DNA from 3 places in the Enterobacter sp. K510 genome. Region 3 is predicted to be linked to each of the others. Evidence: predicted binding sites of a transcription regulator. Region 3 holds the regulator's gene; each other region holds the start of a gene.

Region 1 (10,525 bases), on a different contig from region 3:
GGCAAGCGCCACACCGGCATAACCCAGCGCCATCACAAACCCACGCGGATAAAAAAGGGCAAAAGCCAGCGGCGGCAGGAAGGTGATCGCCCCGGTCTGTAAACGTCCGGCAACGTTATTACGACGATTAAACAGATCCGCCAGGTAATCAAACAGGCCCAGCGCCACGCCAAGGAAGGAAGTGGCCAGCGCCAGATCGGCGAACAGATGCACCGCCAGTTCAACGTGCGGCGAGGCGACCACTTCTCTCAGCGCCTGTAATAACCCGTTCAGCCCGGCCTGATCCGCCAGTAATCCCATAAAGGTGGAGGAGTTGATGCTGCCCAGCGTCGCCAGTTGCCAGAAAATATAGGCCACCAGCGGAATGGCGCTGCCGGTAATAAATACCGTGCGTAGCTTACGGATGTTGCCATTCATGTAGCTGACGATGCTCGGCACGCTGCCATGGAAACCAAAGGAGGTGAAAATTACCGGAATTGCCGACAGCGCCAGCCCTTTCTCCAGCGGCAGCGTCAGCAGATTGATTTTGTGTACGTGCGGCATTAACAGCGCCAGCATGACCACCAGAAAGAGGATCTTGGCGCTGAACAGAAAGCGGTTAAACAGATCCACCAGCGACGTGCCCGCGCAGACGACGCCGCCCGCAATCAGGGTAAACAACAGCACACCGGCGACCGGTGAAACGGTGATGTCGAGCCAGGAGCCGAGGCTTGCCGCCAGCAGCTCGCCCGCGCCTGTCATATAGGCTGCGGTGAGGGCATACATCAGAAACATCATACTGAAACCGGTCAGCCACTGACCGTAGCGGCCCAGGTAGCGACGCGCCAGCGAACCCAGCCCGGTATCGGCAGGGACGTGCTGATACACTTCAAGCAACAGCAGAGCGGTATAACACATCAGCGCCCACAGGCCGAACAGCAGCACTAAGGTTACGCCAAATCCCACCCCAGCCGCCGCCAGCGGCATCGCCAGCATACCGGCCCCGATTGTCGTTCCCGCGACGATAAAAACACTACCCAGCGTCCGATTCTTCACGCTTTCCTCTGCCCATAAACCATTGCACATTCGAATATGCGGCGCAGAGTAAGGGAAAATGACAGCCTCGTCAAACGGGCGTTACACGCGGTGTAATTTAATGTTTACAGAGGTTTAATGCGGTGACAGTGTCACCGCCTGAAGTATTACTTTTGGGCATCGAGCGTGGAAAGTTCTTTATCAATGAAATACAAACCTTCGCCGCTTTTACCCGCCAGCGATAGTTTATCGATAACAGATTTAAATAATTTTTCTTCTTCGTGCTGTTCGGCCACATACCATTGCAGGAAATTAAAGGTCGGATAATCCTGCGTGGTCATTGCCACGTGCGCCAGTTCATTAATTTTTTGCGTGATCAGCTGTTCGTGTTCATAAGTGGAACGGAACAGATCGTCTAAAGACGCATATTCCGCAACCGGCGATGGAATAGTATTAATACACGGCAGGCTGCCGGTATCGGCCAGATAATCAAACAGGCGTTGCATGTGGGTCATCTCTTCCTGCGCGTGGCGGCGCAGGAAGGCTGCCGCGCCTTCGAAGCTGTGGTAGCTGCACCAGGCGCTCATCTGCTGATAAAGCAGAGAGGAGTAAAGCTCCAGATTCATTTGCTCATTTAATTTTTCGATCATTTCTGCTTTAAGCATGATACGGCTCCAGGAAGTGCGCAATGAATAATGGCGCCACTATAATTTGTTATTTAATTATTTGCAAAAGGTAAAATAGAATAATTAATTTGAATGGTAATGTGAATAATACGCATTAGATGTGAAGGTTAAATTACCTGAGAATAATTCTTTTTATTATAAATAAGCGCCACCTGCGTAATAACGCAGGTGGTAAAGATTAATAATAGCCGGTGGCGGCAGGCGACAGCGCCAGCCCCTGACACTGGTATTGCAGGGTGATCTTTTCATTAAGGCACAGTGAACCGCTGAATACGCTACAGGTACGGATCGGCTGACCGTATGCAGCGGCGGTGGCATAGCCCATTTGCTGGCACTGACGCGTGGCGGTGCCGTGGGTGGTATACTCATCAAAGCGCGCATTTTGTAGCATGGCTTCGTTAAAATTCAGTCGTACCACACCGGTAGTCTGAATGACCTCGCTCACCTGCGGCTCTTTAGTGATGGTGCATCCTGCCAGCAGCAGTACTGCGGCGGCTAAAAGCATACTCTTCATGGTATCGCTCTGATTCAGTTTCGATGTTCTCATCCTACAACCTCTCTTTCCCGCCCAATAGCCTGAATAGCCGGATTTTCTGGCCTTACTAATTGTAACGGCCAGCGAAGCGGGGAAAACTGTGAGCACCTCACAACTTTTTAAAACGATTTTTCACTAAATTTGAAAGTATGTTTGCTTAGTAGTAAGGTTTCTAAAACGTTCGCTATTCACGGCGGGACATCCCGCAACGCTTCAGGAGAAGACACAATGAAAATTGCACTGATGATGGAAAACAGCCAGGCTGCCAAAAACGCCATTATCCTTAAAGAGCTGAAAACCGTCGCGGATGAGAAGAACTTCCCGGTTTTCAACGTCGGCATGAGCGACGAGAATGACCATCACCTGACCTACATCCACTTAGGCATCATGGCCAGCATCCTGCTGAACTCTAAAGCCGTTGATTTCGTGATTGCCGGTTGCGGCACCGGTCAGGGCGCGCTGATGTCGCTGAATATCCATCCGGGCGTGAACTGCGGCTACTGCATCGATCCGGCAGATGCCTTCCTGTTTGCGCAGATCAACAACGGTAACGCGCTGGCGCTGCCGTTCGCTAAAGGTTTTGGCTGGGGCGCAGAGCTGAACGTGCGCTTTATCTTCGAAAAAGCCTTCACCGGCCGCAAAGGCGAAGGGTATCCGCCGGAGCGTAAAGAGCCGCAGGTGCGTAACGCGGGCATTCTGAACCAGGTGAAAGCCGCCGTGGTAAAAGATAACTATCTGGACACTCTGCGCGCCATCGATCCGGAGCTGGTGAAAACCGCCGTTTCCGGCCAGCGTTTCCAGGAGTGTTTCTTCGAAAACTGCCAGGATAAAGAGATCGAAGCCTTCGTACGTGAAATGCTCGCATAACATCCCGAAAGGCCAGCGTTCGCTGGCCTTTTTTTATCTCTTTTTATTCGACACCGCACTGCCGGCATCTTTCGTCAGCCGCAGCGTATCCGCCATGCCCACCAGACAAATCAGCGCGATAGCCACGAACGCCAGGCGAAAACTGATCCCCGGCACCTCCCCAAGCGAGAGCCAGTCGCCAACCCGTTCGCCGATACGAATACCAATCGCCCCCAGCGTAATGCCCAGCCCCACCGCCAGCTGTGTCGCGGTGCTGAATAGCGTATTGGCATAGCTCATTTGCGCCGAAGGCACATCCGCGAAGGCCAGCGTGCTGACGCCGGTAAACTGTATTGAACGAAATACGCCGCCGAGATAGAGCACCAGCAGGATCACCCACACCGGCGTCGTGGGCGTCAGGAAGGCGCAGGCCAGCAGCGCCAGCACATTGAGCGCGCCGTTGATCAGCAGCAGTTTTTTGAATCCCAGCCAGCGAATAAGCGGGGTGGTGGCGGGTTTTATCGTCAGATTGCCGACAAACACCGCCAGCACCAGCAGCCCGGCATGAAAGGCGTCCATACCAAAGCCCACCTGAAACATCAGCGGTAACAGAAAAGGCACGGCGCTGATGGAGGCGCGAAACAGCGAACCGCCATACATGGTCACGCGGAAGGTCGGCACCTGCATGGCATCGAGACGTATCATCGGCCAGCGGGCGCGCTGAAAATGGCGCAGCGCATAAAACAGCGTGCCCGCGCCCAGCAGCAACATCGCCGCCGTCAGCCACCCCTGCGGCTGCTGCGCGCCCAGCGATTCCATGGCATACACCAGGCTGACCATCGCAATAGCCGTGGAGAGGAAACCGGGCATATCGAAAGGCCGCCGCTCCTCCTCGCGAATATCCGGAATGATGCGCAGCGCCAGCGCAATGGCGATCAGCCCCAGCGGTACATTAATAAAGAAGATCCACCGCCAGCTGGCGAAACTGGTAATAAAGCCGCCCAGCGGTGGGCCAATGATCGGCGCGACCAGGGCGGGCCAGGTGAGGGTGGCGATGGCGGTGATGAGCAGATGCTTGGGTGTGGTGCGCAATACCGCCAGCCGTCCGACCGGCACCATCAGCGCGCCGCCGATGCCCTGTAAAATACGCATGGCGACAAACCACTCCACGCTGACCGCGAGGCCACAGAACACCGAGGCGAGGGTGAAGATTGCCAGCGCCGAGGCAAAGACTTTCCGCGCGCCAAAGCGGTCGGCGATCCAGCCGCTGGCCGGGATCAACACGGCCAGGGTGATGAGATAGGCGCTGATACCGATATTCAGATCGACGGCGTCGACGCCGAAACTTTCCGCCATGTCCGGCAGGGCGGTAGCGATCACCGTACCGTCGAGAAACTCCATAAAAAACGCCCCGGCGACCAGCAGCGCGGCGGGAGAAACGCCGCGTCTGGCCTCCGGTTGGGTGCTGTCACTCATTTTTGGTCTGCCATTTTAAAAAAAATTTTAAATTTTTACAGAAATGAAATATCCGTAACCCACGGATTTATCATGCATTTTAAAAAAAAACTAAAATATCAATGCGTTTTTTAATGTGATGGGCTTCACAAACTGGTTGATTTTTGTGATGCAGGTCATATTATGTGCACACAGAAACATAACACCTGCATAACAAATTTCACCGGAGCAAAAGATGAAACTGCGTAAGATCCTGAAAAGCATTTTTGAAACCTACTGCAAAACTTTCAAAGACGTCCCGCCTGGCGCGATGTTCTGATAAAAAAACCTGCTGCGGCAGGTTTTTTTATATCTGATGTACGCTGTGCAGGCCGGGCAAACTACCTTTTCGCAGCGCTTCCCGCTACTATGGCGTCCTTACTGAAAGGAGCCTTCCATGTCTGAATCCCTGAGTGCCGATCAAGAACTGGTATCTGACGTTGTCGCCTGCCAGCTGGTGATCAAACAAATCCTCGACATCATTGACGTTATCGCGCCGGTTGAAGTGCGTGAGAAAATGTCGCAGCAGCTGAAAACCATCGATTTCACCACCCACCCGGCTGCCGCCGATCCGGTGACCCGCCGCGCCATACAGAAAGCCATTGCGCTGATTGAGCTGAAGTTCACGCCGCAGGGCGAGGCGCACTAGCTAAAGTAAACCTTCGTTTTGAATTATTCAAACGGATGTTTTCGAAGATCGGGCGCGGAAGCCGCGCTGAAAAAAGGCGGGGGCGACCCCGCCGGCAGGATCAGAACAGCGCCATCACCAGCGCATAGCTCGCCACACAGGCACAGCTGACGCCAATCAGCCCCGGAATAATAAAGCTGTGGTTGATGATGAATTTCCCGATGCGGGTGGTGCCTGAACGGTCAAAGCCGATACAGGCCAGATCGCTCGGATAGGTCGGCAGTACAAAATAGCCGTATGACGCCGGGAAAAACGCCAGCAGCATTTTTGGCTCGACGCCCAGCATCAGCGCCATGGGCGCAACGGCAGTCAGTGCCGCCGCCTGGCTGTTGACCAGCTTGGACACCAGGAATAACACAATCGCGTAGGTCCAGGGATGATTCTGCACCACGCCCTCCAGCGCCACTTTTAACTCCTCCAGATGCGCCTGAAAGAAAGTGTCACTCATCCACGCCACGCCAAACACCGAAAAAATCGCCACCATCCCGGCCTTGAACACCGCGCCGCTGGAAATGGTCGACGCATTCACCTTACAGACGATCAGCATCACCGCCCCGGCAATCAGCATCATCATCTGGATCACCAGGTTCATCGACAGCGGCGTCATTTTGCCCTTCACCTCAAATGAGGGTCGCAGTTCCGGCAACGCGCCCAGTAATACCACCACAAGGATACCGGCGAAGAAGATCCAGGTTGACCAGTACGCCTGCTTCGGGAAGCGCTGATTCATTAAGGTGTCGCTGCTGCCGTAGATAAATTCCCGCTGTTTCGGATCGGTTAATTTCTGCTGGAACTCCGCGTCCTCCGCCAGATCCTTACCCCGGCGCAGGCTCCACAGCGCAGCGACGGCCACGCCAAACAGCGAGGCCGGCACGGAGACGGCGAGGATCTCGAGGATGCTCCACGCCTGCCCGATGCCGTGCTGCGCCGCCAGAATAGAGACCAGCGACACCACCGCCACCGAAACGGGCGAGGCGGTAATGGCCATTTGTGAAGCCACCGACGCCACCGCCATCGGGCGCTCCGGGCGGATACCTTTTTTCAGTGCGATATCGGCGATAATGGGAAACATGGTGTAGACCACATGCCCGGTGCCGCACAAAAACGTCAGCGTCCAGGTGGTGAAGGGCGCGAGCAATGTAATATGCTGCGGGTGGCGACGCAGCAGTCGCTCGGCAAACTGCATCATCACGTTCAGCCCGCCGGCGGTTTGCAGCGTGGCGGCGCAGCCGATCACCGCCAGGATAGTCAGCATCACGTCAACCGGCGGTTTACCCGGTTGCAGGCCAAACACAAAGGTCAGTATGAACAGGCCGATACCGCTGATCAGGCCGAGGCCCATGCCGCCGAAGCGGGTACCCACCAGCAGACAGAGGATAATGACAATAAATTCAAGAGTGATCATGAAGCACCTGTGTAATTAAACATTGATGCTCTAAATCATTACATTTTGTAAGGTTGATCTTTGCGAGCCAGATCGACTTTGTTAAAACGCGGGTAATCAAAGGGTTATGCACATTCCTGCAACATTGAGCCGCAAAAATTAACAACCCCGACGCGGGCCGGGGCTGAGTAACAGTGGTGGATTAATGCTGCCGGAAGTTAACGATATTAAGTAAATGCTGATCGGTTTGGGGTAAACCCATACCCGACTGCTGCGCGTTATGCACTTCTTCCATAATGGTCTGCAACAACAGGCCGTCCTGCTGCTGCTCTTTTTCCAGCTGCCGCAAAAATTCCAGCGTACAGGCATCGTTCATGGCCGCCGCTTCCGCCGTTAAGCGGGCGAGGGTGGCGCAGCGCTGGGAATACGCCTCAAGCATTTTTGTGAACAGATCTTCAAGGGTGGAATAGTCGTCATGGAAGGGTTCGGCAGCTTTTACGATGGGATTCGCCCCTTCGCGTTTCATATATTCAAACACGCGCATCATTTGCGTGATATTGCCCTGCGCCTGGGTACGCAGGAAAGTGGCGGTTCCGTTCAGGCTGTGTCCGGCGCACCATTCGCTGAGCGACAAATAAAGACTGGATGCCTGGAACTCAAGATTCATTTGCGTATTGAGTTTTTGAACCATTCCGACAATAGCCATAGCAAATATCCTTGTTATGAGTAACTGACTACAGCATAGAAAGATCGCACGGATAATTACTGTGACCTGTGAGGCACTTAGGCGAAACGGCAGAAATTTACCGGCGATAAGGTCTAGGTGCGATAGCTTTGAACTGGCAGTTTAATTTTACTGAAATTAAGTTTATGGTGAAGTTAACTCTTACCTGAAGGAATAAAAAATGAAAAAAGTGGCGGTATTACTCGCACCGGGATTTGAAGAAGCCGAAGCCATTGTCACCATCGATATTCTGCGTCGTCTGCATAATGAGGTGGAAACCCTGGCCTGCGCTGGCTCCCGCGCGGTGGAAAGCTATCATGCTATCCCTATGGTGGCGGACAGCACCCTCACTGAGCGGCTGGAGACGCTGTACGACGCCGTGGTGCTGCCGGGCGGGCCGCAGGGCAGCGTCAATCTGGCGGCCAGTGCGGAGGTGATCCAGTTCGTGAAGGCGCACGATGCGGCAGGTAAACTGATTTGCCCGATCTGTTCGGCGGCGGCGCGCGTACTGGGGGGTAACGATCTGCTGAACGGGCGGCGCTACGTCTGCTCCGGCGATCTGTGGCAGGGCGTGAAAAACGGCGAATATGTGGATGCGCCGGTGGTGGAAGATGGCAATCTGATCAGTGGCAAAGGCCTGGGGCACGTATTTGATTTTGCGCTCACGGTATCGGCACGCTTACTGGGTGACGACGCGCCGGTGCGCGAACACGCCGAACATATCTATTATCCCTGGTAGTGAACAGGCCCGGATGTGCAACGCATCCGGGCGACAAGGATAAGCTGGCTGACGTTATGGATAATTTAGCTGGCGCCCGCCGCAATTGTCCGACAAATACGCCTTTTTTTATGTCATTTTCCGCTGAATTTATGTACGCAATTACTGTAATTCTGCGGTGTGATGGCGCTCTCCTATGGATGATTAATTTCCCGCTAAAACTACTCTCCAGCAGAAGCATATCCTGAACAGTATCGGCTAATGCTTTGTTTTCTGTCTGATTAAAGAACAGAAAAACCGTTTTTCCCTACATAAAAGAACGCTAAAGCTGGAGTTAACCATGCACAAATTCACTAAAGCGCTGGCAGCCATCGGTCTGGCTGCCGTTATGTCACAATCCGCTATCGCAGAAACCATGAAACTCGGTTTTCTGGTGAAACAGCCGGAAGAGCCGTGGTTCCAGACAGAATGGAAGTTCGCCGATAAAGCCGGGAAAGATCTGGGTTTTGAAGTGATCAAAATCGCCGTACCGGACGGGGAGAAAACCCTGAACGCCATCGACAGCCTCGCGGCAAGCGGCGCGAAAGGCTTCGTCATCTGTACGCCGGATCCAAAACTGGGTTCAGCCATTGTGGCGAAAGCCAAAGGCTATGACATGAAGGTCATCGCCGTTGATGACCAGTTTGTGACCGCGAAAGGCAAACCGATGGAATCCGTCCCGCTGGTGATGATGGCGGCGAGCGAAATCGGCGCGCGCCAGGGACAGGAACTTTATAAAGAGATGCAAAAACGTGGCTGGGACGTGAAAGATACCGCGGTGATGGCCATTACCGCCGACGAGCTGGACACCGCCCGCCGTCGTACCACCGGCTCCATGGACGCGCTGAAAGCCGCGGGCTTCCCGGAAAAACAAATTTACCAGGTGCCGACCAAAGCAAACGATATTCCGGGCGCGTTTGACGCCGGTAACTCCCTGCTGGTGCAGCATCCGGAAGTGAAACACTGGCTGGTGGTCGGTATGAACGATAACACCGTGCTGGGCGGTGTGCGCGCCACAGAAGGCCAGGGCTTTAAAGCGGCTGATGTTATCGGTATCGGCATTAACGGCGTGGATGCGGTGAGCGAACTGTCGAAAGCGCAGGGCACCGGCTTCTATGGTTCGCTGCTGCCAAGCCCGGACGTGCACGGCTATAAAACCAGCGAAATGCTTTACAACTGGGTGGAGAAGGGCGTTGAGCCGCCGAAATTCACCGCGGTTACCGATGTGGTGCTGATCACCCGCGATAACTTTAAAGAAGAGCTGGCGAAAAAAGGACTCGGCGTTAAGTAATACGCGTGGCAAGTGTGCCCTTCATCCGCCGGGTGGAGGGCCTGTCGTACACTGAAAAGCGTTTCGGAGATGTTATGCAACAGTCAACTCCATACCTGTCTTTCCGGGGGATTGGCAAAACCTTCCCTGGCGTAAAAGCGCTCAGCGACATCAGCTTTGATTGCTATGCAGGCCAGGTTCACGCCCTGATGGGGGAGAACGGCGCGGGAAAATCCACGCTGCTGAAAATCCTCAGCGGCAACTATGCCCCCACCACCGGCACCCTGGCCCTGCGCGGCGAAGACGTCACCTTTGCGGATACGCCCGCCGCCCTGTATGCCGGCGTCGCCATTATTTATCAGGAACTGCATCTGGTACCTGAAATGACCGTGGCGGAGAATATTTATCTCGGACAACTGCCCCATAAAGGCGGCTTCGTTAACCGTTCGCTGCTGAACTACGAAGCCCGGCTACAGCTGGAGCATCTCGGCCTCGATATCGATCCACAAACACCGCTGAAATACTTGTCGATTGGGCAGTGGCAGATGGTGGAAATAGCCAAAGCGCTGGCGCGTAACGCCAAAGTGATCGCCTTTGATGAACCAACCAGTTCGCTCTCGGCCCGTGAAATCGACAACCTGTTCCGCGTCATCCGCGAACTGCGCGACGAAGGGCGGGTGATTATTTATGTTTCGCACCGCATGGAGGAGATTTTCGCCTTAAGCGATGCCATTACCGTATTTAAAGATGGTCGCTATGTCTGCACCTTCGACGACATGGAGAAGGTCAACCATGATTCACTGGTGAAAGCGATGGTAGGCCGCGATCTGGGCGATATCTATGGCTGGCAGCCGCGTGAGACCGGTGAAGAGATGCTGCGCCTTGATGAGGTCAAAGCGCCGGGCGTGCGTAAGCCGGTGAGCCTGTCGGTGAAGCGCGGGGAAATCGTCGGCCTGTTCGGGCTCGTAGGGGCGGGACGCAGCGAACTGATGAAAGGGCTGTTTGGAGGGACGCGCATCACCGCAGGCCAGGTGTGGATCGACGGCAAGGCCATCAACATCCAGAAACCCGGCCACGCCATTGCCGCGGGCATGATGCTGTGCCCGGAAGACCGCAAAGCCGAAGGC
Region 2 (10,525 bases), on a different contig from region 3:
TAGTGGGTGCTGTGGTTATAGCGGGTTATGGCGTAGAAGTTCGGCAGACCGTACCAGTATTCGTAGCCGGTGCCCACATCGAGGCGCAGCAGGCTCGCTTCCTGATGATTACCCAGCGATTGCTGCGGCGTTAAGCCCGCCGCCGCCAGCTGCGCAACGCTGTATTTGGTTTTGAAGCCGTTCGCCAGCCCCGGCGCCTGCCCGATGGCCGGTACTGCCACCAGATCGCCTTTCACCCAGCCATGCTCTTTGAAGTAGTTGGCCACGCTGCCGATAGCATCCACCGGATCCCACAGGTTGATATGCCCGTCGCCATTAAAATCAACGGCATACTCTTTATAGGAGGACGGCATAAACTGTCCGTAGCCCATCGCCCCGGCAAAAGAACCTTTCAAATCGAGCGGATCGTCGCTCTCATCGCGCGCCATCAGCAGGAAGGTTTCCAGCTCGGAAGAGAAATAGGCGGCGCGGCGCGGATAGGCGAATGACAGGGTTGCCAGCGCATCCAGAATGCGGGTTTTCCCCATCACGCGGCCCCAGCGGGTTTCCACGCCGATGATGCCGACGATGATTTCCGGCGGCACGCCGTACACCTGCCACGCGCGATTGAGCGCATCTTCATATTGATCCCAGAAGGCTACGCCGTTTTGCACGTTATCCGGCGTGATGAACTGTTTACGGTAACGCAGCCAGGCACCGGTTGGCCCTGAGGGTACGCTGGCGGTCGGCGCCTGGCGATCCATCAGGCGCAGCACGGAATCAAGGCGCTTCGCCTGCGAGAGGATCTCATGCAGTTGCTGACGGTCAAAACCGTGTTTGCTGACCATCATATCAATGAACTGTTCAGCCGCCGGGTTGTTGGCAAAATCGCCGGCCGGATTGAGCATAGTATGCTGCGGCTCCAGCAGGAATCCGCCGGCAGGCGGCGTGCCCGCAGTGGCGGGAGCCTGAGTGGATTTTGGTTTACTGCTACAGGCGGAGAGCAGAACCAGCACAGGTAAAAGAGCTGCGTAACGACGCTTAAACATGGGACATCCATATAAGATAACGAATTCGGCGAGAGGGAATTATGGTAAAGCATCTGCCTGTCCACAAGGAAGCGGCAAAGAGAAGTCGCCGCAACATTCTCCTGCGCCCCGCCTAAATCTTGCAAAACGAACGTTTACTCCCCTTCTTTTCCTTAAAATCTTTCATTTCGATCATTTTATCTTTCATAATGAGATCTGAATAACACTTTCAAACCTTTCAAAGTGATTATTATTAGCCGTGCAAAAGACCCTACCCTGGAGGAGAAAAGAATGATCGAAACCATCACGCACGGCGCCGAGTGGTTTATCGGGCTGTTTCAGAAAGGTGGCGAAGTATTTACCGGCATGGTGACGGGCATTCTGCCGTTGCTGATCAGTCTGCTGGTGATCATGAACGCGCTGATTAACTTTATTGGTCAGCAACGTATCGAACGACTGGCGCAGGGCTGCGCCGGTAATCCCGTTACCCGCTATCTGCTGCTGCCGCTGGTCGGCACCTTTGTGTTCTGTAATCCGATGACGCTAAGCCTGGGCCGCTTTATGCCGGAAAAATACAAGCCGAGCTATTACGCCGCCGCGTCCTATAGCTGCCACTCGATGAATGGCCTGTTCCCGCACATTAACCCCGGCGAACTGTTTGTCTATCTGGGCATCGCCAGCGGCCTCACTACGCTGGGTTTACCCCTCGGCCCGCTGGCGGTGAGCTACCTGCTGGTCGGCCTCGTCACCAACTTCTTTCGCGGCTGGGTCACTGACCTCACCACCGCCATTTTTGAGAAAAAAATGGGCATTCAACTGGAGCAGAAAGTCCGCCTGGCAGGAGCAACATCATGACGCGCATTGTGATTGAAAAAGGCACCGGCGGCTGGGGCGGCCCGCTGATGTTTGACGCCGCCACGCCGAAAAAAATCGTCTATATCACGGCCGGAACGCGCCCGGCCATCGTCGACAAGCTGGCGCAGCTCACCGGCTGGCAGGCGGTGGACGGCTTCAAAGAGGGAGAACCTGCGGAAGCAGAGATCGGCGTGGCGGTGATCGACTGCGGCGGCACCCTGCGCTGCGGCATCTACCCGAAACGCCGTATTCCGACGGTGAATATTCATGCCACCGGCAAGTCCGGCCCGCTGGCGCAGTACATCACCGAAGACATTTACGTCTCCGGCGTGAAAGAGGAAAACATTCGTCACGAACAGGCCGCCACGGCAAATCCTGCGCCGCGGGATTACGACACCAGTAAGAAGATCACCGAGCAGAGCGACGGCCTGCTGGCGAAGGTCGGCATGGGGATGGGCTCGGCGGTGGCGGTACTCTTTCAGGCCGGGCGCGACACCATTGATACGGTGCTGAAAACCATCCTGCCGTTTATGGCGTTCGTCGCGGCGCTGATCGGCATCATCATGGCGTCCGGTCTGGGCGACTGGATCGCCCACGGCCTCGCCCCGCTCGCCAGCCATCCGCTGGGGCTGGTGACGCTGGCGCTGATCTGCTCCTTCCCGCTGCTGTCGCCCTTCCTCGGCCCCGGCGCAGTCATCGCCCAGGTGATTGGCGTACTGATCGGCGTACAGATTGGCCTCGGGCACATCCCGCCGCATCTCGCCCTGCCCGCCCTGTTTGCGATTAACGCCCAGGCGGCGTGCGACTTCATCCCGGTCGGGCTGTCGCTGGCGGAAGCGCGTCAGGACACGGTGCGCGTCGGCGTTCCTTCTGTACTGGTCAGCCGTTTTCTCACCGGCGCGCCTACCGTCCTTATCGCCTGGTTTGTTTCAGGTTTCATCTATCAATAAGAGGTCATAAACGATGTCCGTGATCTACCAGACCACCATCACCCATATTGGCGACAGCGCAGCGGAGGCGCTGGACGAACAGATGCTGATCACCTTTCGCGAGGGCGCGCCGGCCGACATTCAGGCGTTCTGTTTCATTCACTGCCACGGCGAAATGCACGGCAGCCTGCAACCCGGCGCGGTATTTGAGCTGGGGGAACAGCGCTATCCCGTCACCGCCGTGGGGGCGGTGGCAGGCGAAAACCTGCGCGAGCTGGGTCATATCACCCTGCGGTTTGACGGCGAGCGTGAGGCGGAATTCCCCGGCACGGTGCACGTCGCCGGGCCGGTGCCGTCAGCGATCCAGCCGGGCTGCATTTTAAAATTTACTGCGTAGTTGAGGAGAAAAGTATGGATCAGGTTGCCGTTGTCATTGGCGGAGGACAGACCTTAGGGGCGTTCCTGTGCCGTGGGCTGGCCGCAGAGGGTTATCGTGTGGCGGTGGTGGATATTCAGAGCGATAAAGCCGCCAGCACCGCACAGCAGATCAATGCCGAATTCGGCGAAGGTAAGGCGTACGGTTTCGGGGCCGACGCCACCAGCGAACAGAGCGTGCTGGCGCTCTCCCGAGGCGTGGACGAGATTTTTGGCCGCGTCGATTTGCTGGTATACAGCGCCGGGATCGCCAAAGCGGCCTTTATCAGCGATGTCGAGCTGGGGGATTTTGACCGCTCGTTGCAGGTGAATCTGGTGGGCTATTTCCTCTGCGCGCGGGAGTTTTCACGGCTGATGATCCGCGACGGCATCGCCGGGCGCATCATCCAGATCAACTCGAAATCCGGCAAAGTGGGCAGCAAACACAATTCAGGCTACAGCGCCGCCAAGTTCGGCGGCGTGGGGTTAACGCAGTCGCTGGCGCTGGATCTGGCGGAGTACGGCATTACCGTGCACTCGCTGATGCTCGGTAATCTGCTGAAATCGCCGATGTTCCAGTCGCTGATCCCGCAGTATGCCAGCAAGCTCGGTATTCCCGCCGATCAGGTGGAGCAGCATTACATTGATAAAGTGCCGCTGAAGCGCGGCTGCGATTATCAGGATGTGCTTAACCTGCTGCTGTTTTACGCCAGCCCGCTGGCGTCTTACTGCACCGGGCAGTCGATTAATATCACCGGCGGGCAGGTGATGTTTTGAGTTCATTCCCGTGAATGCATTCCCCGGTGGCGCTGCGCTTACCGGGGCTACAACCCTCCATGACCGTAGGCCGGGTAAGGCGCAGCCGCCACCCGGCAATTCCGGCAATTAAGGAGTCACTATGGTAACGGCACTTATCACCGTCGCCGCCATCGCCTGGATCGGCCAGATGGCGCTGGGCGGCTGGCAGATCCGCCAGTTTAACCGCGCCTTTGAGCAGCTGTGCCAGCGCGGGCGGGTCGGCGTCGGGCGGGCTGGTGGACGCTTCCGGCCCCGCGTGGTCATCGCCGTCGCGCTGGATGAACAGCAGCGCGTGACGGACACCTTACTGATGAAAGGACTGACGGTTTTCGCCAGACCGTTAAAAATTTCCGCGCTTACCGGCAAACATCGTGATGAATTACACCCTGATGTGATCTTTCCCCATGATCCGCGCTGTCAGAATGCTCTATCATTAGCGCTTAAAATGAAACATGGGTAATTTCGTTGTGAACGCTTTTAGCTTGCGAAATTATCAGTTCGCAATTTCACGCAGGATCCAACGCCTATGAAACCACGTCAGCGCCAGGCCGCTATTCTCGAACATCTGCATCAGCGGGGTAAATGTTCGGTAGATGAACTGGCGCAGCAGTTCGACACCACCGGCACCACCATCCGCAAAGATCTGGTGATCCTCGAACACGCCGGTACGGTGATCCGCACTTATGGCGGCGTCGTGCTTAATAAGGACGAAGCGGATCCGCCTATCGATCATAAAGCGCTGATTAACACCGCTCAGAAAGCGCGCATCGCCGAAACGGCGGTGGGCTTTATTCACGATGGTGATTCGCTGATCCTCGACGCAGGCAGTACGGTGCTGCAAATGGTGCCCCTGCTCAGCCGTTTTAATAACATCACGGTCATGACCAATAGCCTGCACATCGTGAACGCCCTGTCGGAGCTGGACAACGAGCAGACTATCCTGATGCCGGGCGGTACTTTCCGTAAAAAATCCGCCTCCTTCCACGGTCAGCTGGCGGAAAACGCCTTTGAGCATTTCAGCTTCGATAAGCTGTTTATGGGCACCGACGGCATCGATCTCAGCGCGGGCGTCACCACCTTCAACGAAGTGTTTACCGTCAATAAAGCCATGTGCAACGCCGCGAGGGAAGTGATCCTGATGGCCGACTCCTCAAAGTTTGGCCGCAAAAGCCCGAATATCGTCTGTAGCCTGGAGAGCGTGGATAAACTGATCACCGACGCGGGAATTTCCGAGGAGTTCCGCGCCGCACTGGAAGACAAAGGAATTGACGTGATTATTGCCGGAGAGAACCATGAGTGAACATCTGTTAAATACTGCCCGCCAGACCCTGCTGCTGGAATTACAGGAAGCCAGCCGTCTGCCGGAACGCCTCGGGGACGACTTCGTGCGCGCCGCCAGCGCCATCCTGCACTGCGAAGGCAAAGTGATTGTCTCCGGCATCGGCAAATCCGGACACATTGGCAAGAAGATCGCCGCCACCCTCGCCAGCACCGGTACCCCGGCCTTTTTTGTCCATCCGGCGGAAGCGCTGCACGGCGATCTTGGCATGATTGAAAGCCGCGACCTGCTGCTGTTTATCTCCTATTCCGGCACCGCAAAAGAGCTGGATCTGATCATCCCGCGGCTGGAAGAAAAAGGCGTCGCGCTGCTGGCGATGACCGGTAAATCCCGCTCCCCGCTGGCGCTGGCCGCCAAAGCCTGGCTGGACATTTCGGTGGAGCGTGAAGCCTGCCCGATGCACCTTGCGCCCACCTCCAGCACCGTTAACACGCTGATGATGGGCGACGCGCTGGCGATGGCGGTGATGCAGGCGCGCGGTTTCAACGAAGAGGATTTCGCCCGTTCGCATCCGGCGGGGGCGCTGGGCGCGCGGTTGCTTAATAAAGTGCATCACCTGATGCGTACCGGTGACGCCCTGCCGCAGGTGCAGCTCGACACCAGCGTGATGGACGCCATGCTGGAACTAAGCCGCACCGGGCTGGGGCTGGTGGCGGTATGCGACAGCGCGCAGCACGTTCAGGGGGTGTTTACCGATGGCGACCTGCGCCGCTGGCTGGTGGGCGGCGGTACGCTGGACGCCGCGGTACGTGACGCCATGACGCCGGGCGGCGTCACGCTACAGGCGCAGAGCCGCGCCATTGATGCCAAAGAGATCCTGATGAAGCGCAAAATCGCCGCCGCCCCGGTGGTGGATGAAAACGGCGTGCTCACCGGCGCAATCAACTTACAGGACTTCTACCAGGCGGGCATTCTCTAGCCCTTCAGCCCCAGACGCTTCGCCAGCCGGTGCAGGTTGGCGACGTCCATCTCCAGCGCCCGCGCGCTTGCCGCCCAGTTATGGTTGTGGGCGCGCAGGGCATTCTCAATCAGCTGGCGCTGAAAATCTTCCGTAGCCGTCCGCAGGTTCAGCGCGGCGTCGTTCACTGGCGGGCTGATGGCGGGCGTTGCCGCAGGCGCAGCCTCATAGGTGAAGGCAAAGTGATGCGCTTCCAGCACCACTTCATCCCCTGCCCGCGTCGCCCGCGCCAGCACCACCGCGCGATGAATGGCATGTTCCAGCTCGCGCACGTTGCCGGGCCAGCCATACGCCAGCAGCTGCGCCCGCGCGCCGGGGCTCAGCACCACCTGCGCCAGCCCGAGCCGCATCCGGCACTGCTCGCAGAAATAACCCGCCAGCAGGATCACATCCTCGCCCCGCTCCCGCAGCGGCGGCACAAACAGCGGAAAGACGCTCAGGCGGTGGAACAGATCGGCGCGAAACCGCCCCGCCAGCACCTCCTCACGCAGGTCGCGGTTGGTGGCGGCCAGTACGCGCACATCCACCCGCAGACTGCGGTCATCGCCGACGCGCTGAATATCGCCGTACTGCAACACGCGCAGCAGCTTCGCCTGCAACGCCAGCGACAGCTCGCCGATTTCATCAAGGAACAGCGTGCCGTTATCGGCCATTTCAAACTTGCCGCTGCGGTTGCTGATCGCCCCGGTAAAGGCCCCTTTCACATGGCCGAAGAGTTCGCTTTCCGCCACGCTTTCCGGCAGCGCCGCGCAGTTCAGATAGACCAGCGGATTCACCGCCCGTGGCGATCCGCTGTGAATGGCCTTTGCCACCAGTTCTTTGCCGGTGCCGGTTTCGCCGCTGATCAGCACGTTGAGATCCGAGGCGGCAACGATATCGATCTCTTTTTTCAGCTGCTGCATCGCCGGGGCGAGGCCGATCATCTCCTGCCCGCGCTCCGGCGTGAAGCTGCTTTCCCCGGCGGGCAGCACGTTCTGGCTTTCCAGCTGGGCAATCAGCAGCGCGTTATTCAGCGCCCCGGCCACCAGCGCGGCTATCAGACGCAGGGCTTCGTCGCTGAAGCCGTCGAACTGATCCGGCTCCATGCCGTCGAGGGTCAGCGCGCCAATCAGCTTTTGCCCGGCAAACAATGGCAGGCCCAGGCAGGCGTGCACTTTCAGGCTCTCCTGACCGGGGATCAGGCCATCGTAGGGGTCGGGCAGATCGCTGTCTGCCGGAAAGCGCACCACGTCCCCGGCGCGGGCAATCGCCTCCAGGCGCGGGTGTCCGGCCAGCGAAAAGCGCCGCCCCAGCACGTCCTGCGCCAGCCCGTCGATAGCCAGCGGAATGAACTGGTGCGCCTCATAGCGCAGCAGCGCCGAGGCATCGCAGCCCAGCACCTGGCGCAGCGTGGCGATCAGCCGGGAAAAGCGATCCTGATGACCGATATCGCTTTGCAGTTCAATGGCGATTTTCGCCAGTGCTTCCACGGAAAAACGCATACCCACCTCACAGTCATTTTGACAATGCATAGTGTCATATTGACCATTAAAAGCATAGTCATTTTGACAAAGCGCCTTTCACGTTATTTTATTAAAACATTGATTTATATCACAATTAAAAACTGGCACGCATCTTGATATAGCTCAGTCATCTTTCTCAATTTCAGAGTGGCTGAGGTTAATATGACTATTCATGTAAAAAATAATATTCACTGGGTTGGACAACGTGACTGGGAAGTACGTGATTTTCACGGCACCGAATACAAAACCCTGCGCGGCAGCAGCTATAACAGCTATCTGATCCGCGAAGAGAAAAACGTGCTCATCGACACCGTCGACCACAAATTCAGCCGTGAATTCGTGCAGAACCTGCGTGCTGAAATAGACCTCGCGGATATTGACTACATCATCATCAACCATGCGGAAGAAGATCACGCCGGGGCGCTGACCGAGCTGATGTCCTGCATCCCGGACACGCCGATTTACTGCACCAATAACGCCATCGATTCCATTAACGGTCATCACCATCATCCGGAGTGGAATTTCAACGTGGTGAAAACGGGCGACACCCTGGACATTGGTAACGGCAAACAGCTGATCTTCGTTGAAACGCCGATGCTGCACTGGCCGGACAGCATGATGACCTATATGACCGGCGACGCGGTGCTGTTCAGCAACGACGCCTTTGGTCAGCACTATTGCGACGAACACCTGTTTAATGACGAAGTGGATCAGGTGGAACTGTTCGAACAGTGCCAGCGCTACTACGCCAACATCCTGACGCCATTCAGCCGCCTGGTGACGCCGAAAATCACCGAAATCCTCGGCTTTAACCTGCCGGTGGATATGATCGCCACCTCCCACGGCGTGGTATGGCGTGATAACCCGACGCAAATCGTCGAGCTGTACCTCAAATGGGCGGCAGATTATCAGGAAGATCGCATCACCATTTTCTACGACACCATGTCGAACAATACCCGCATGATGGCCGACGCCATCGCCCAGGGCATCAACGAAGTGGATCCCCGCGTGGCGGTGAAAATCTTCAACGTCGCCCGCAGCGATAAAAACGAGGTGCTGACCAACGTGTTCCGCTCCAAAGGCGTGCTGGTGGGCACCTCCACCATGAACAACGTGATGATGCCGAAAATCGCCGGGCTGGTGGAAGAGATGACCGGGCTGCGCTTCCGCAATAAACGCGCCAGCGCCTTTGGCTCTCACGGCTGGAGCGGCGGCGCGGTGGATCGCCTGTCCACACGTTTGCAGGATGCCGGTTTTGAGATGTCACTCAGCCTGAAAGCCAAATGGCGTCCGGATATTGATGCGCTGGAAATCTGCCGTCAGCATGGCCGTGATATTGCCCGTCAGTGGGCGCTTACCCCGCTGCCTTCCGCTGCTGCCCCGGACGTAAAACCGCAGGAAGAAAGCGTCAGCGAGCCTGCCGTCGCTGATCTCGGTCCGTGCATGCAGTGCAGCGTGTGCCAGTGGATCTACGATCCGGCCACCGGCGAGCCAATGCAGGATGTCGCCCCCGGCACGCCGTGGGACGAGGTGCCGGACAACTTCCTGTGCCCGGAATGTTCACTGGGTAAAGACGTGTTTGATGTGCTGGCCGTGGAGGCAAAATGAATCAGGGTATCGTCATTATTGGTTCGGGCTTCGCCGCCCGACAGCTGGTAAAAAATATCCGCAAACAGGACGCGCAGGTTCCGGTCACGCTGATTGCCGCTGACAGCATGGACGAATACAACAAACCGGATCTCAGCCACGTGATCAGCCTCGGCCAGTCGGCAGCCGATCTCACCCGCCAGCCAGCGGGGGAGTTTGCGGAACAGTTTAATCTGCGCCTGTTCCCGCAGACGCGGGTGACGGAAATCGACTCAACCCGCCGCTGCGTTAAAAGCCAGCAGCAGGAATGGTTTTACGACAAGCTGGTACTGGCGACGGGGGCCTCGGCCTTTGTGCCGCCGGTGCCGGGCAACGAACTGATGCTGACGCTGAACAGTCAGCAGGAGTATCAGGCGTGCGGCGCGACCCTGCGCGATGCGCAGCGCGTGCTGATTGTCGGCGGCGGGCTTATCGGCACTGAGCTGGCGATGGATTTTAACCGCGCCGGTAAAACGGTGACGCTGGTGGATACCGCCGCCAGCATACTTTCTTCGCTGATGCCGCCGGAAGTGAGCAGCCGCCTGCAACATCGTCTGACGGAAAGCGGTGTGCATCTGCTGTTGAAGTCGCAGCTGCTTGGGCTGGAGGCCACCGCCGGGGGCATTCAGGCCCGCTTTGATCGCGATCGCCTCCTTGAGGTGGATGCAGTGGTGGCTGCCACTGGCCTGAAACCGCAGACGGCGCTGGCGAGTCAGGCGGGTATTGCCGTCAGACGCGGCATCGTGGTCGACAACCATCTGCGCACCAGCGTCGAGGATATTTATGCGCTGGGTGACTGCGCGGAGATCAACGGTAAGCTGCTGCCCTTCCTGCAACCGATCCAGATTTGCGCGATGTGGCTGGCGAAGACGCTGCTGGGCCAGCAGGCCACGTTGTCGCTGCCGCCGATGCTGGTGAAGGTGAAGACGCCGGATCTGCCGCTGCATCTGGCGGGCGAGACGCAGCGCGGGGATCTGCACTGGCAGATCGAGGCGCGCCCGGACGGGATGGTGGCGAAGGGGTTTGAGGGGGAGAAGCTGCGGGCGTTTGTGGTGAGTGAGGACCGGATGAAGGAGGCGTTTGGGTTGCTGAAGGCG
Region 3 (10,525 bases):
CGTCGTGAATGGCCTGTTGCAGGGTGGTATTCACCTCCGCCAGATCGGCATCGGAAGGCGCTTCCGGATTGCTGATGTTCAGCAGATGATCCAGCAGCCCCAGCGTGGCGTAATTACTGATGTCATACGCCATTGGCGGAATGGTCGCCGCCAGTTTTTCCAGCGCGTCAACGGTACGCAGCGTGATACGCGCGGCAGAGTCTTTACCCATCGCGTGGATCAGCACGCCCTTATCATTGAAGGCAATCAGACGGTTGGCCTGGTAGCCGTGCGCCAGAAAGGCACCGGACATGGCTTTACCGACGATAAGACCAATCACCGGGTGCCCCGCCAGGCGGGCATTGGCATAAGCCCCCGCAGCACCGGCCAGCGCCTGATGAATGCCAAAACCTTCTTCCCGGCGGCCATAGGCCTGACTCGGTACGTCAATCACCGCCACAATTGGGCGTTTGACGCTTTTACCGGCGTCGGCGGCGATGGTTTCGCTAACCACTTTCGCCAGCGTCCAGCCTTCCAGCAGACCGACCTCGCCGTTTGCCGCGCGGGGATAGTGGTTATGCGCATCCGGGACCACGGCGATAAAGCGTGCCGCTTCACCGTTAATTTCACCGTCAGCCACCTGGACCGACGGGCATAACCCGCTCAAACGTGGTGCGTTGGGCGCCAGTTTTTCAAGCCATAATGCGCCACGGCTTACTGTCGTATTCATGCTTTTTCCTCCCCGGCAAAGAGCGCTTTGATCTGTTCGGCATCCGCCTGTTTGCGGGTGTCGAACTGGCTCAGACGATCCAGATACCACTGGTAGTTATCGGTGCGATGTTTTTCCGGTACGCCTTTGGCGATAAAGTCGTTCATCGCGCCTTTCACGGCATTCACCCCGTCGCCAACCAGCGCATCCACCAGCCCGCTTTGATAACGGACTTCACCGCCGGTCATGCTCCAGATAAATGGACGGTCGCGGGAGTCGTACTCTTCAATCCCGGCTTCCTGCTCAATGACCTGTGGACCGTTCAGACCGAGGCGCGCCTCGCGGGTGACGATCAGGTAGCTGCACAGCGCGGCAGCAATGGACATCCCGCCAAAGCAGCCCACGGTACCGGCCACAATGCCGATAACCGGCGTATAACGGCGCAGATCGACAATGGCGGCATGAATATCGGCAATCGCCGCCAGCCCCAGATTGGCTTCCTGTAAACGCACGCCGCCGGTTTCGAGGCACAGTACCGCCTGGGTCGGGATGCCGTTGCGGTTATCTTCCGCCGCCAGCTCCAGCGCCGCTGCCATTTTCGCGCCGGACACTTCGCCCATGCTGCCGCCCTGGAAGGTGCCTTCGATGGCGATCACCACCGCAGGCTGGCCATTAATGGTGCCTTTCGCCACCACCATGCCGTCATCGGCCTGCGGCACGATGCCCTGCGGCCCAAGCCACGGGGAAATAATGCCTTCAAAGGGATCCAGCAATTCACGGTAGCTGCCGTCGTCCAGCAGCGTGCGGGCGCGTTCACGCGCTTTTAATTCGATAAAACTGCGGTCATCACGCATGGCTCACCCCCTCAAAAACCTGTTCGATACGAATGCGCGCCACGCCAGGCGTCGCACCAAAATCGTGGATCACCAGCTTGCCGGACGGCAGGCTGCCCGCCAGGGTGAGACGGTTAAACAGCGCTTCCCAGCGTCCGCGGCTGTTGTCCACGGAAGTGGTGATATCAACGGTGAGCGTCTGCTCCTGGTCGGCGGTGAAAAGCACCTCCATATCCCCGGAGCCAACGACGCCTGCCAGCGCTTTACCGCTCAGGGTGCGGCTGGCAGGCAAAGAGATCGTAATGTGTTCCATAACATCCTCTTAATCAGATAAATAAGGCAAGGTCGCGATACGGTCGAGCAGCAGCGTGGCGGCGAGTAAATCAGCCGCACCGCCCGGCGAGGCGTTAAGCGCCAGCATCTGCGCGTCAAGTCGCGCCAGCGCGCGCTGGCCCGCAGGCTGCGCCGTTCCGCCGGCTGACAGCACGGCTTTTGCGCCGTCACGCATGGTTTCCAGCCCGGTCATCCCGGCGCGGTTCAGCACGCAGGTATCGCTGAGCGAGGTCATGATCGCCATCAGCGCATCAAGCCGCGCCTGGGTTTCAGTGCCGCCGCGTTTACGGCTGGCTTGCAACTGCGGCAATGCCAGTTGGACGATGTGCGGAAAACCCTGCTGCGCTTCTTCACGTGCGCCGGGTACCCGATAACGATGGGTGGCGCGCAGGCCCTTGCTGAAGACTTTCGGGGCGGCGGCGTCCGGCAGTTGCGCCAGCTGTGCGGCGACATTTGCAATGTCCTCCGCAGTGCCCGCGCCGCCCAGCATCGCTGCCGCGCTGACCAGCAGGCCCAGCGCCCAGATCGCGCCACGGTGCGTATTCACGCCGCCGGTGGCAGCCATCATCTGCTGTTCGCCTTCGCGACCCAGTCGCCCGATAGTTTGTCGTAGCGCAATGTCTGCCGGACGTTGCCAGCTTTGTTGCGCCAGGGCATGAAACGTAGGGGTCAGGCTGCGCGCGGAACACTCCATCAGCGCCAGCGTCAGGTCGTGATGCGCCCCATTCCCCCGACTGTCCACCAGACCGGGCTTCGGGCTTAACCGTGCTTCGTCAATCAGACACTGGGTGGCGGTTCGCGCCAGCCATTCGGCACCTCCGCAAGCTTCAATCTGTGGCAGATGTTTCATTACCAGCTCCGGAATTTTGCAGGCGGGTTATAGAGACCGTCAGACCATTCCACCAGATCCGCCACACTACCGGCGGCCAGCAACGAACGGGTGGCGTCGGTGCGGCGAATGCCAATATCTTCCGGATAAACCACTTTGCCGCTGCGGCGCAGGTCGGCGACGCGTTTCGCGTCCACGCCAAGACCGATATCGGTGATCCCGGCGACGGCGGCGACCATCGCGCGACGCTCTTCCATGCTTTCGGCACGGTAGAGGTAAGCGATACCTTCTTCCGTCAGTACGTGCGTCACGTCATCGCCATAAATCATGACCGGGGCGAGTGGCATGCCGGAGGCCTTCGCCACGTCGATGGCATCGAGTTTTTCCACGAAGGTCGGTTTTGACCCTGCCTGGAAGGTTTCCACCATCTGCACCACCAGTTTTTTACCGCGCTGCATTGGGTCGGGTTCAGTGATCATGTTGAGCCACGCCGGGGTGGCATGACGCCGACCGTGCGGATCGTGCCCCATGTTTGGCGCGCCGCCGAAGCCGGACAGACGACCGCGGGTTACGGTCGAGGAGTTGGCGAAACCATCAACCTGTAAGGTCGAACCGATAAACATATCCACCGCGTACTGCCCTGCCAGCTGGCAGAACGCGCGGTTGGAGCGCATGGAGCCGTCGGCGCCGGTAAAGAAAATGTCCGGACGGGCGCGGATATACTCTTCCATCCCCAGTTCACCACCGAAGCAGTGCACACTCTCCACCCAACCGCTTTCGATCGCCGGGATCAGCGTCGGGTGCGGGTTCAGCGTCCAGTGTTTACAGATTTTGCCTTTCAGCCCCAGCTGTTCGCCGTAGGTGGGCAGCAGCAGTTCGATGGCGGCGGTATTAAAGCCGATACCGTGGTTCAGCGACTGCACCTGATGCTCGGCGTAAATGCCTTTGATCGCCATCATCGCCATCAGGATGTGTTCCTGTTTGATGAGGCGCGGATCGCGGGTAAACAGCGGTTCAATAAAGAAAGGTTTGTCCGCCACCACCACGTAGTCGATCCATGAACCGGGGATGTCGACACGCGGTAAATCGCATTCGTCATCCACCAGTTCGTTAACCTGCGCGATGACGATACCGTCGCGGAACGCCGCGGCTTCCACCAGCGCCGGGGTATCCTCGGTGCTCGGCCCGGTGTACAGGTTACCTTTGCGGTCAGCTTTGAAACCGGCGATCAGCGCCACGTTCGGCGACAGGTCAACATACAGACGGGAATAGAGTTCGATGTAAGTGTGGATCGCGCCGATTTCCAGCTGACCGTCTTCCAGCAGCTGCGAAATGCGCAGGCTTTGCGTACCGGAGAACGAGAAGTCGAGCTTACGGGCGATGCCCTTTTCAAAAATATCGAGGTGTTCGCTGCGGCCAACGCTTGGCATGATCATGTGCAGATCGTGCACTTTTTGCGGGCTGACTTGCGCAAGGGAGCGGGAAAGAAAATCCGCCTGTTTTTGGTTATTGCCTTCCAGCACCACTTTGTCGCCGGGTGCGATAAGTTTTTCCAGCATGGCGACCAGGTCGTCGGTCGGCAGCACTTTGCCTTCTACCGGGACAGAAGCCAGACGACGCTGTTTCTCGGTACGTCGTGTGTTCCATACCCGTGCAGGCGTTTGCCCAGATAACATTATTAACCTCCTGATTCAGCACATCATTTTGATTTGCTTAACACTGCACTAAGTGTGCGCTCTGGTGAGAAAGTCATCAATTAAGCCCTGTGCTTAATCATTAGCCTGAGAGTAATAATCAAAGTGACAATCTGTGATGGAGATCAGGAAAAGCAACGCAAAAAGTATCTATGGCAGGCAACGCATCAGGGCCGGAAACGCAATTTCATCCGCAGCAGCGGGGTTTAACAGGTATAGTAGTCGGCAGACTTTTAAGAACACATCGCACGATTATGGCTCAAATAACGCCCTTAGAGATCCCGGATACTGCCGCTGACAGCCTTGCATTTCGCCCACTGGCCGGCGCAGCCAATCCCCACCTGCAAACCATGCTGCCGCGCCTGATTCGCCGTCGGCTCCAGTTCACGCCCCAGTGGCAGCGCCTTGAGCTGCCGGATGGCGATTTTGTCGATCTCGCCTGGAGCGAAGATCCGCATGCGGCCAAACATAAGCCCAGGCTGGTGGTGTTTCACGGTCTGGAAGGCAGCCTGCACAGCCCGTACGCTCACGGCCTGATCAACGCCGCCCGCGCGCGCGGCTGGCTCGGCGTGGTGATGCACTTTCGCGGCTGTAGCGGCGAACCCAATCGCCTGAAGCGCATTTACCACTCCGGGGAAACGGAAGACGGCACCTGGTTTTTACACTGGTTACAGCGAGAGTTTGGCGCAGCGCCCACGGCAGCGGTGGGTTTTTCCCTCGGCGGTAATATGCTCGGCTGTCTGCTGGGCCAAAATGAACCCGATCTGCCGCTCAATGCTGCGGTGATCGTATCGGCTCCGCTGGTGCTGGAAGCCTGTAGCTATCATATGGATAAAGGCTTTTCGCGCTTTTATCAGCACTATTTGCTGAACCTGTTAAAGGGCAACGCGATGCGTAAGCTGAAGGCGTATCCGGATTCACTGCCGGTGGATCTTGCCCGCCTGCGTCGTATGCGCCGCATCCGGGATTTTGACGATCTGATCACCGCGCGTATTCACGGCTTTACCGACGCCATCGACTATTATCGTCAGTGCAGCGCCATGCCGGTGTTGCCGAGCATTCGCAAGCCGACGCTCATCATTCACGCCAAAGACGATCCATTTATGGATCATAATGTTATTCCGGCAGCGGGTTATTTACCGCCCAACGTGGAGTATCAGTTGACGGAACATGGCGGGCACGTGGGCTTTGTGGGCGGGACGCTGCGCCGCCCGGAAATGTGGCTGGAAAAGCGCATTCCCGACTGGCTGACAACATATCTGGAGGCGTAAATGATTATCCCCTGGCAGGATCTGGCAACAGAGACGCTCGACAGCCTGATCGAGAGCTTTGTCTTGCGTGAAGGCACCGATTATGGTGAACATGAGCGTTCACTTGAACAAAAGGTCGCCGACGTTAAGCGCCAGCTGCAAACCGGAGAAGCGGTGCTGGTGTGGTCTGAACTGCATGAAACGGTGAACATCATGCCGAAGAAGCAGTTTCGCGAATAAAACCAGTTTTAGGGAGCGTTGCTATGTCTGCCAAACATCCGGTGATTGCCGTAACGGGTTCCAGCGGAGCCGGAACCACCACCACCAGCCTCGCGTTTCGTAAGATTTTCGCGCAACTGGATCTGCGCGCCGCAGAAGTGGAAGGCGACAGCTTTCACCGTTACACGCGCCCGGAAATGGACATGGCGATCCGTAAAGCGCGCGATGCCGGACGGCATATCAGCTATTTCGGCCCGGAAGCAAATGACTTCGGGCTGCTGGAGCAGACTTTTATCGAGTACGGGCTGACCGGCACCGGCCAGTCGCGCAAATATCTCCATACCTATGATGAAGCGGTGCCCTGGAATCAGGTGCCGGGCACCTTCACGCCGTGGCAACCACTACCTGAACCTACCGACGTGCTGTTTTATGAAGGGCTGCACGGCGGCGTGGTGACGCCACAGCAGGACGTGTCGCGCCATGTGGATCTGCTGGTCGGCGTGGTGCCGATCATTAACCTGGAGTGGATCCAGAAGCTGGTGCGCGATACCAGCGAGCGCGGGCATTCACGGGAAACGGTGATGGATTCGGTGGTGCGGTCGATGGAAGACTACATCAACTTTATTACGCCGCAGTTTTCCCGCACGCACATTAACTTCCAGCGCGTGCCGACCGTGGATACTTCCAACCCCTTCGCCGCGAAAGCGATCCCGTCGCTGGACGAAAGCTTTGTGGTGATCCATTTCCGTAATCTGGAAGGCATCGATTTTCCCTGGCTGCTGGCGATGTTGCAGGGCTCATTCATTTCCCACATCAATACATTAGTGGTGCCGGGCGGAAAAATGGGGCTGGCGATGGAGCTGATCATGCTGCCGCTGGTGCAGCGGCTGATGGAAGGCAAGAAAATCGAGTGATTTTTGTGTGCCGGATGGCGGCGTGAACGCCTTATCCGGCCTACAGATTAAGCTTTTGTAGGTCGGATAAGCGTAGCGCCATCCGGCAGGGTTAGCGCAGCGCCACCCGACGCGCACCAAAAATCACCCCTCAATCACCTCAAACGAATGGGTGATATTGGCGGCTTTTTCCAGCATCAGCGCCACCGAGCAATACTTCTCTGCCGACAGATCCACCGCGCGGGAGACCGCCGCTTCTTTCAGCGCTTTGCCGGTGACGATAAAGTGCAGATTGATGTGCGTGAACAGGCGCGGCGCCTCTTCACGGCGCTCGGAGGTCAGTTTGACTTCGCAATCCGTCACATCGTGACGCCCTTTTTGCAGAATGGATACCACGTCAATGGCGCTGCATCCCCCGGCGGCCATCAGCACCATCTCCATCGGGCTTGGCGCTTTATCGCCTGAGTTGCCGTCCATCAGGATCTGGTGGCCTGAAGCGGACTCGCCCATGAACGTTAAACCTTCTACCCATTTGACTCTTGCTTGCATTTTATTCGCTCCGGCGCGGTAAATTTCCCTTCAGATTACGCGCACATAACAATTCTCGCAACGGAAGGCGACCTGCATCATGCTGAAGCGAGACACCAGGAGACACACAGCAAAAGCTATGCTAAAACATTCTGGCTGCTACAGTGATACATTGACGTTGCACATGTATGCAGACGACATCAAACATTAAAGGCTGGATTTTCGAACGGCCACTTCCCGGGAACAGGGAAGCATATGATTGCAACCCCAGAGGCAGAGTGTTCATCCTGGCTCTGGAGCCAGCTTATAACAGAGGATAACCGCGCATGGTGCTTGGCAAACCGCAAACAGACCCGACTCTCGAATGGTTCTTGTCTCATTGCCATATTCATAAGTACCCGTCGAAGAGCACGCTGATTCACCAGGGTGAAAAAGCGGAAACGTTGTATTACATCGTTAAAGGCTCAGTGGCAGTGCTCATCAAGGATGAAGAAGGTAAAGAGATGATCCTCTCTTACCTCAACCAGGGAGATTTTATCGGTGAACTGGGCCTGTTTGAAGAAGGTCAGGAGCGCAGTGCCTGGGTACGTGCTAAAACCGCTTGTGAAGTGGCAGAAATCTCGTATAAAAAATTCCGTCAGCTTATCCAGGTGAACCCGGATATTCTGATGCGCCTGTCTTCCCAGATGGCGCGCCGCCTGCAGGTGACGTCCGAGAAAGTGGGTAACCTCGCCTTCCTCGACGTGACTGGCCGCATCGCGCAGACGCTGCTGAACCTGGCCAAACAGCCGGACGCCATGACCCATCCGGACGGTATGCAGATTAAAATCACCCGTCAGGAAATCGGCCAGATCGTTGGCTGCTCCCGTGAAACCGTCGGCCGCATCCTGAAGATGCTGGAAGATCAAAACCTGATCTCTGCGCACGGTAAAACCATTGTGGTTTACGGAACCCGCTAAGCCCCTCAAACGGCGTATTGCATCTGCGAGACGCCGTTTTTGTTTGCATTCTCATGTGGCGCAGGCTGATCTATCACCCGGAAATTAACTACGCCCTGCGACAAACGCTGGTGTTGTGTCTCCCTGTGGCCATCGGCCTCGCCTTCGGGCACCTGCAACAGGGGCTGCTGTTTTCACTCGTTCCTGCCTGCTGCAACATTGCCGGGCTCGATACCCCCCATAAACGCTTTTTCAAACGCCTGATCGTGGGCGGCTCGCTGTTTGCGGGCTGTAGCCTGGCGGTGCAGCTACTGCTGGCGGAGAATATCGCCCTGCCGCTGATCCTCGGCGGGCTGGCGCTGCTGCTTGGCGTCACGGCGGAGATCAGCGCCCTGCACGCGCGCCTGCTGCCGGCGTCTTTGATCGCCGCCATCTTTACCTTAAGCCTTGCCGGAAATATGCCGGTATGGGAGCCGCTGCTGATTTACGCCTCCGGCACGCTGTGGTACGGGCTGTTTAACTGGCTGTGGTTCTGGATGTGGCGTGAACAGCCGCTGCGCGAATCCTTAAGCCTGCTCTATCGCCAGCTGGCGGATTACTGTGAAGCAAAATACAGTCTGCTGACCCAGCATGCGGATCCGGAAAAAGCCCTGCCGCCGTTGCTGGCGCGTCAGCAGAAAGCCGTGGATCTGATCAGCCAGTGTTACCAGCAAATGCACATGCTCGCCGCCAATCAGCATAACGATTACAAGCGTCTGCTGCGGGCATTCCAGGTGGCGCTGGATTTACAGGAGCATATTTCCGTCAGCCTGCACCAGCCGCAGGAAGTGCAGAAGCTGGTGGAACAGAGTCACGCTGAAGCGGTGATCCGCTGGAGCGCGCAGGTGGTCGCCGCGCGGTTGCGGGTACTGGCGGACGACATTCTTTATCACCGTTTTCCCGAACGCTTTAACATGGATAAGCAGGTCGGCGCGCTGGAAAAAATCGCCCGCCAGCATCCGGATAACCCGGTCGGCCAGTTCTGCGCCTGGCACTTCAGCCGTATCGCCCGGGTACTGCGCACGCAACGCCCGCTGTACGTGCGCGATCTGATGGAGGATAAGCAGCGCCGCCAGCCGCTGATCCCGGCGCTCAAAAGCTATCTGTCGTTTAAATCTCCGGCACTGCGCAATGCGGCGCGCATTGCCGTGATGCTCGCCATCGCCAGCCTGATGGGGATCGCGCTGCATCTGCCCAAGCCGTACTGGATCCTCATGACGGTGCTGCTGGTGACGCAAAACGGCTATGGCGCGACGCGGGTGCGTATTCAGCACCGGGCGGCGGGCACCATGGCGGGGCTGATTATTGCCGGTATCACGCTGCATTTTCACGTACCTGAGGGCTATACGCTGCTCGGTATGCTGGTGGTGACGCTAGTTAGCTATCTGATCATCCGCAAGAATTATGGCTGGGCGACGGTGGGCTTCACCATCACCGCGGTGTATTCGTTACAGCTGCTGACGCTGAGCGGCGACCAGTTTATTGTCGCCAGGCTTATCGATACGCTGATTGGCTGTCTGATCGCCTTTGGCGGCATGGTCTGGCTGTGGCCACAGTGGCAGAGCGGGCTGTTGCGGCAGAACGCCCACGACGCGCTGGAGGCGGACCAGGAGGCCATCCGCCTGATCCTCAGCGACGATCCGCAGCCCACGCCGCTGGCGTACCAGCGCATGCGCGTCAATCAGGCACACAATACGCTGTTTAACTCGCTCAATCAGGCGATGCAGGAGCCGGGCTTTAACACTCACTATCTGGAAGATATGAAACTCTGGGTGACGCACAGCCAGTTTATCGTCGAGCACATTAACGCGATGACCACCCTGGCGCGCGAGCACACCATGCTGACGCCGGATCTGGCGCAACGTTATCTGGAATCCTGTGAAATTGCGCTTCAGCGTTGCCAGCAGCGTCTGGAATATGACGGGCCGGCAGGCTCGGGGGATGCCAATATTCTGGAAGCGCCGGAGACCTTAACCCAGGGCCCGATGAGCACGCTGGAACAGCATCTGCAACGTGTTATCGGGCATCTGAACACCATGCACACCATTTCGTCGGTGGCATGGCGTCAGCGCCCGCATCACGGCATCTGGCTGAGCAGACGCCTGCGGGGTAAATCTTAAGTTTGCAGGCCCGTGCAAGCGCAGCGCCACCGGGCAACAGGGTTATCCGTGGACGATTTTCGCGACGGCCTGCGCAAAACGCGCCATGCCCTCGTCGATGTCTCTTTCTTCCACCACCAGCGAGGGCGCAAAACGCATCACGTCAGGCCCGGCGTTCAGCA

The links. Region 3 encodes CRP, which controls carbon source genes, mostly activating them, when cyclic AMP is high. Its sites were predicted from a motif close to ATGTGANNNNNNTCACAT; they were not measured.
Region 1: azuC (stress response protein AzuC) is a predicted target of CRP. The motif match lies at 4,671-4,688, and genes of this name have one in related genera.
Region 2: srlA (PTS glucitol/sorbitol transporter subunit IIC) is a predicted target of CRP. The motif match lies at 1,217-1,234, and genes of this name have one in related genera.

What each region holds. Positions count from the first base shown of each region.
Region 1 is NZ_JBNRLQ010000002.1:404,393-414,917, forward strand. It holds gene tyrP (tyrosine transporter TyrP) at 1-1,035, opposite strand, end outside; gene ftnA (non-heme ferritin) at 1,182-1,679, opposite strand; gene yecR (YecR family lipoprotein) at 1,879-2,214, opposite strand; gene ACQUTD_RS04555 (RpiB/LacA/LacB family sugar-phosphate isomerase) at 2,464-3,102, shown strand; gene ACQUTD_RS04560 (MFS transporter) at 3,136-4,557, opposite strand; gene azuC (stress response protein AzuC) at 4,772-4,855, shown strand; gene ACQUTD_RS04570 (DUF2766 family protein) at 4,973-5,224, shown strand; gene ACQUTD_RS04575 (anaerobic C4-dicarboxylate transporter) at 5,325-6,668, opposite strand; gene ACQUTD_RS04580 (non-heme ferritin-like protein) at 6,850-7,353, opposite strand; gene ACQUTD_RS04585 (DJ-1/PfpI family protein) at 7,553-8,110, shown strand; gene ACQUTD_RS04590 (arabinose ABC transporter substrate-binding protein) at 8,430-9,419, shown strand; gene araG (L-arabinose ABC transporter ATP-binding protein AraG) at 9,494-10,525, shown strand, end outside.
Region 2 is NZ_JBNRLQ010000001.1:98,515-109,039, forward strand. It holds gene mltB (lytic murein transglycosylase B) at 1-1,028, opposite strand, end outside; gene srlA (PTS glucitol/sorbitol transporter subunit IIC) at 1,299-1,862, shown strand; gene srlE (PTS glucitol/sorbitol transporter subunit IIB) at 1,859-2,812, shown strand; gene srlB (PTS glucitol/sorbitol transporter subunit IIA) at 2,826-3,188, shown strand; gene srlD (sorbitol-6-phosphate dehydrogenase) at 3,203-3,982, shown strand; gene gutM (transcriptional regulator GutM) at 4,104-4,463, shown strand; gene srlR (glucitol operon DNA-binding transcriptional repressor SrlR) at 4,530-5,303, shown strand; gene gutQ (arabinose-5-phosphate isomerase GutQ) at 5,296-6,261, shown strand; gene norR (nitric oxide reductase transcriptional regulator NorR) at 6,258-7,781, opposite strand; gene norV (anaerobic nitric oxide reductase flavorubredoxin) at 7,965-9,410, shown strand; gene norW (NADH:flavorubredoxin reductase NorW) at 9,407-10,525, shown strand, end outside.
Region 3 is NZ_JBNRLQ010000005.1:362,567-373,091, reverse strand. It holds gene mdcE (biotin-independent malonate decarboxylase subunit gamma) at 1-709, opposite strand, end outside; gene ACQUTD_RS11465 (biotin-independent malonate decarboxylase subunit beta) at 706-1,542, opposite strand; gene mdcC (malonate decarboxylase acyl carrier protein) at 1,535-1,834, opposite strand; gene ACQUTD_RS11455 (triphosphoribosyl-dephospho-CoA synthase) at 1,844-2,704, opposite strand; gene mdcA (malonate decarboxylase subunit alpha) at 2,704-4,359, opposite strand; gene ACQUTD_RS11445 (hydrolase) at 4,632-5,648, shown strand; gene ACQUTD_RS11440 (YheU family protein) at 5,649-5,867, shown strand; gene ACQUTD_RS11435 (phosphoribulokinase) at 5,891-6,760, shown strand; gene ACQUTD_RS11430 (OsmC family protein) at 6,884-7,288, opposite strand; gene crp (cAMP-activated global transcriptional regulator CRP) at 7,594-8,226, shown strand; gene ACQUTD_RS11420 (YccS/YhfK family putative transporter) at 8,280-10,364, shown strand; gene argD (bifunctional acetylornithine/succinyldiaminopimelate transaminase) at 10,407-10,525, opposite strand, start outside.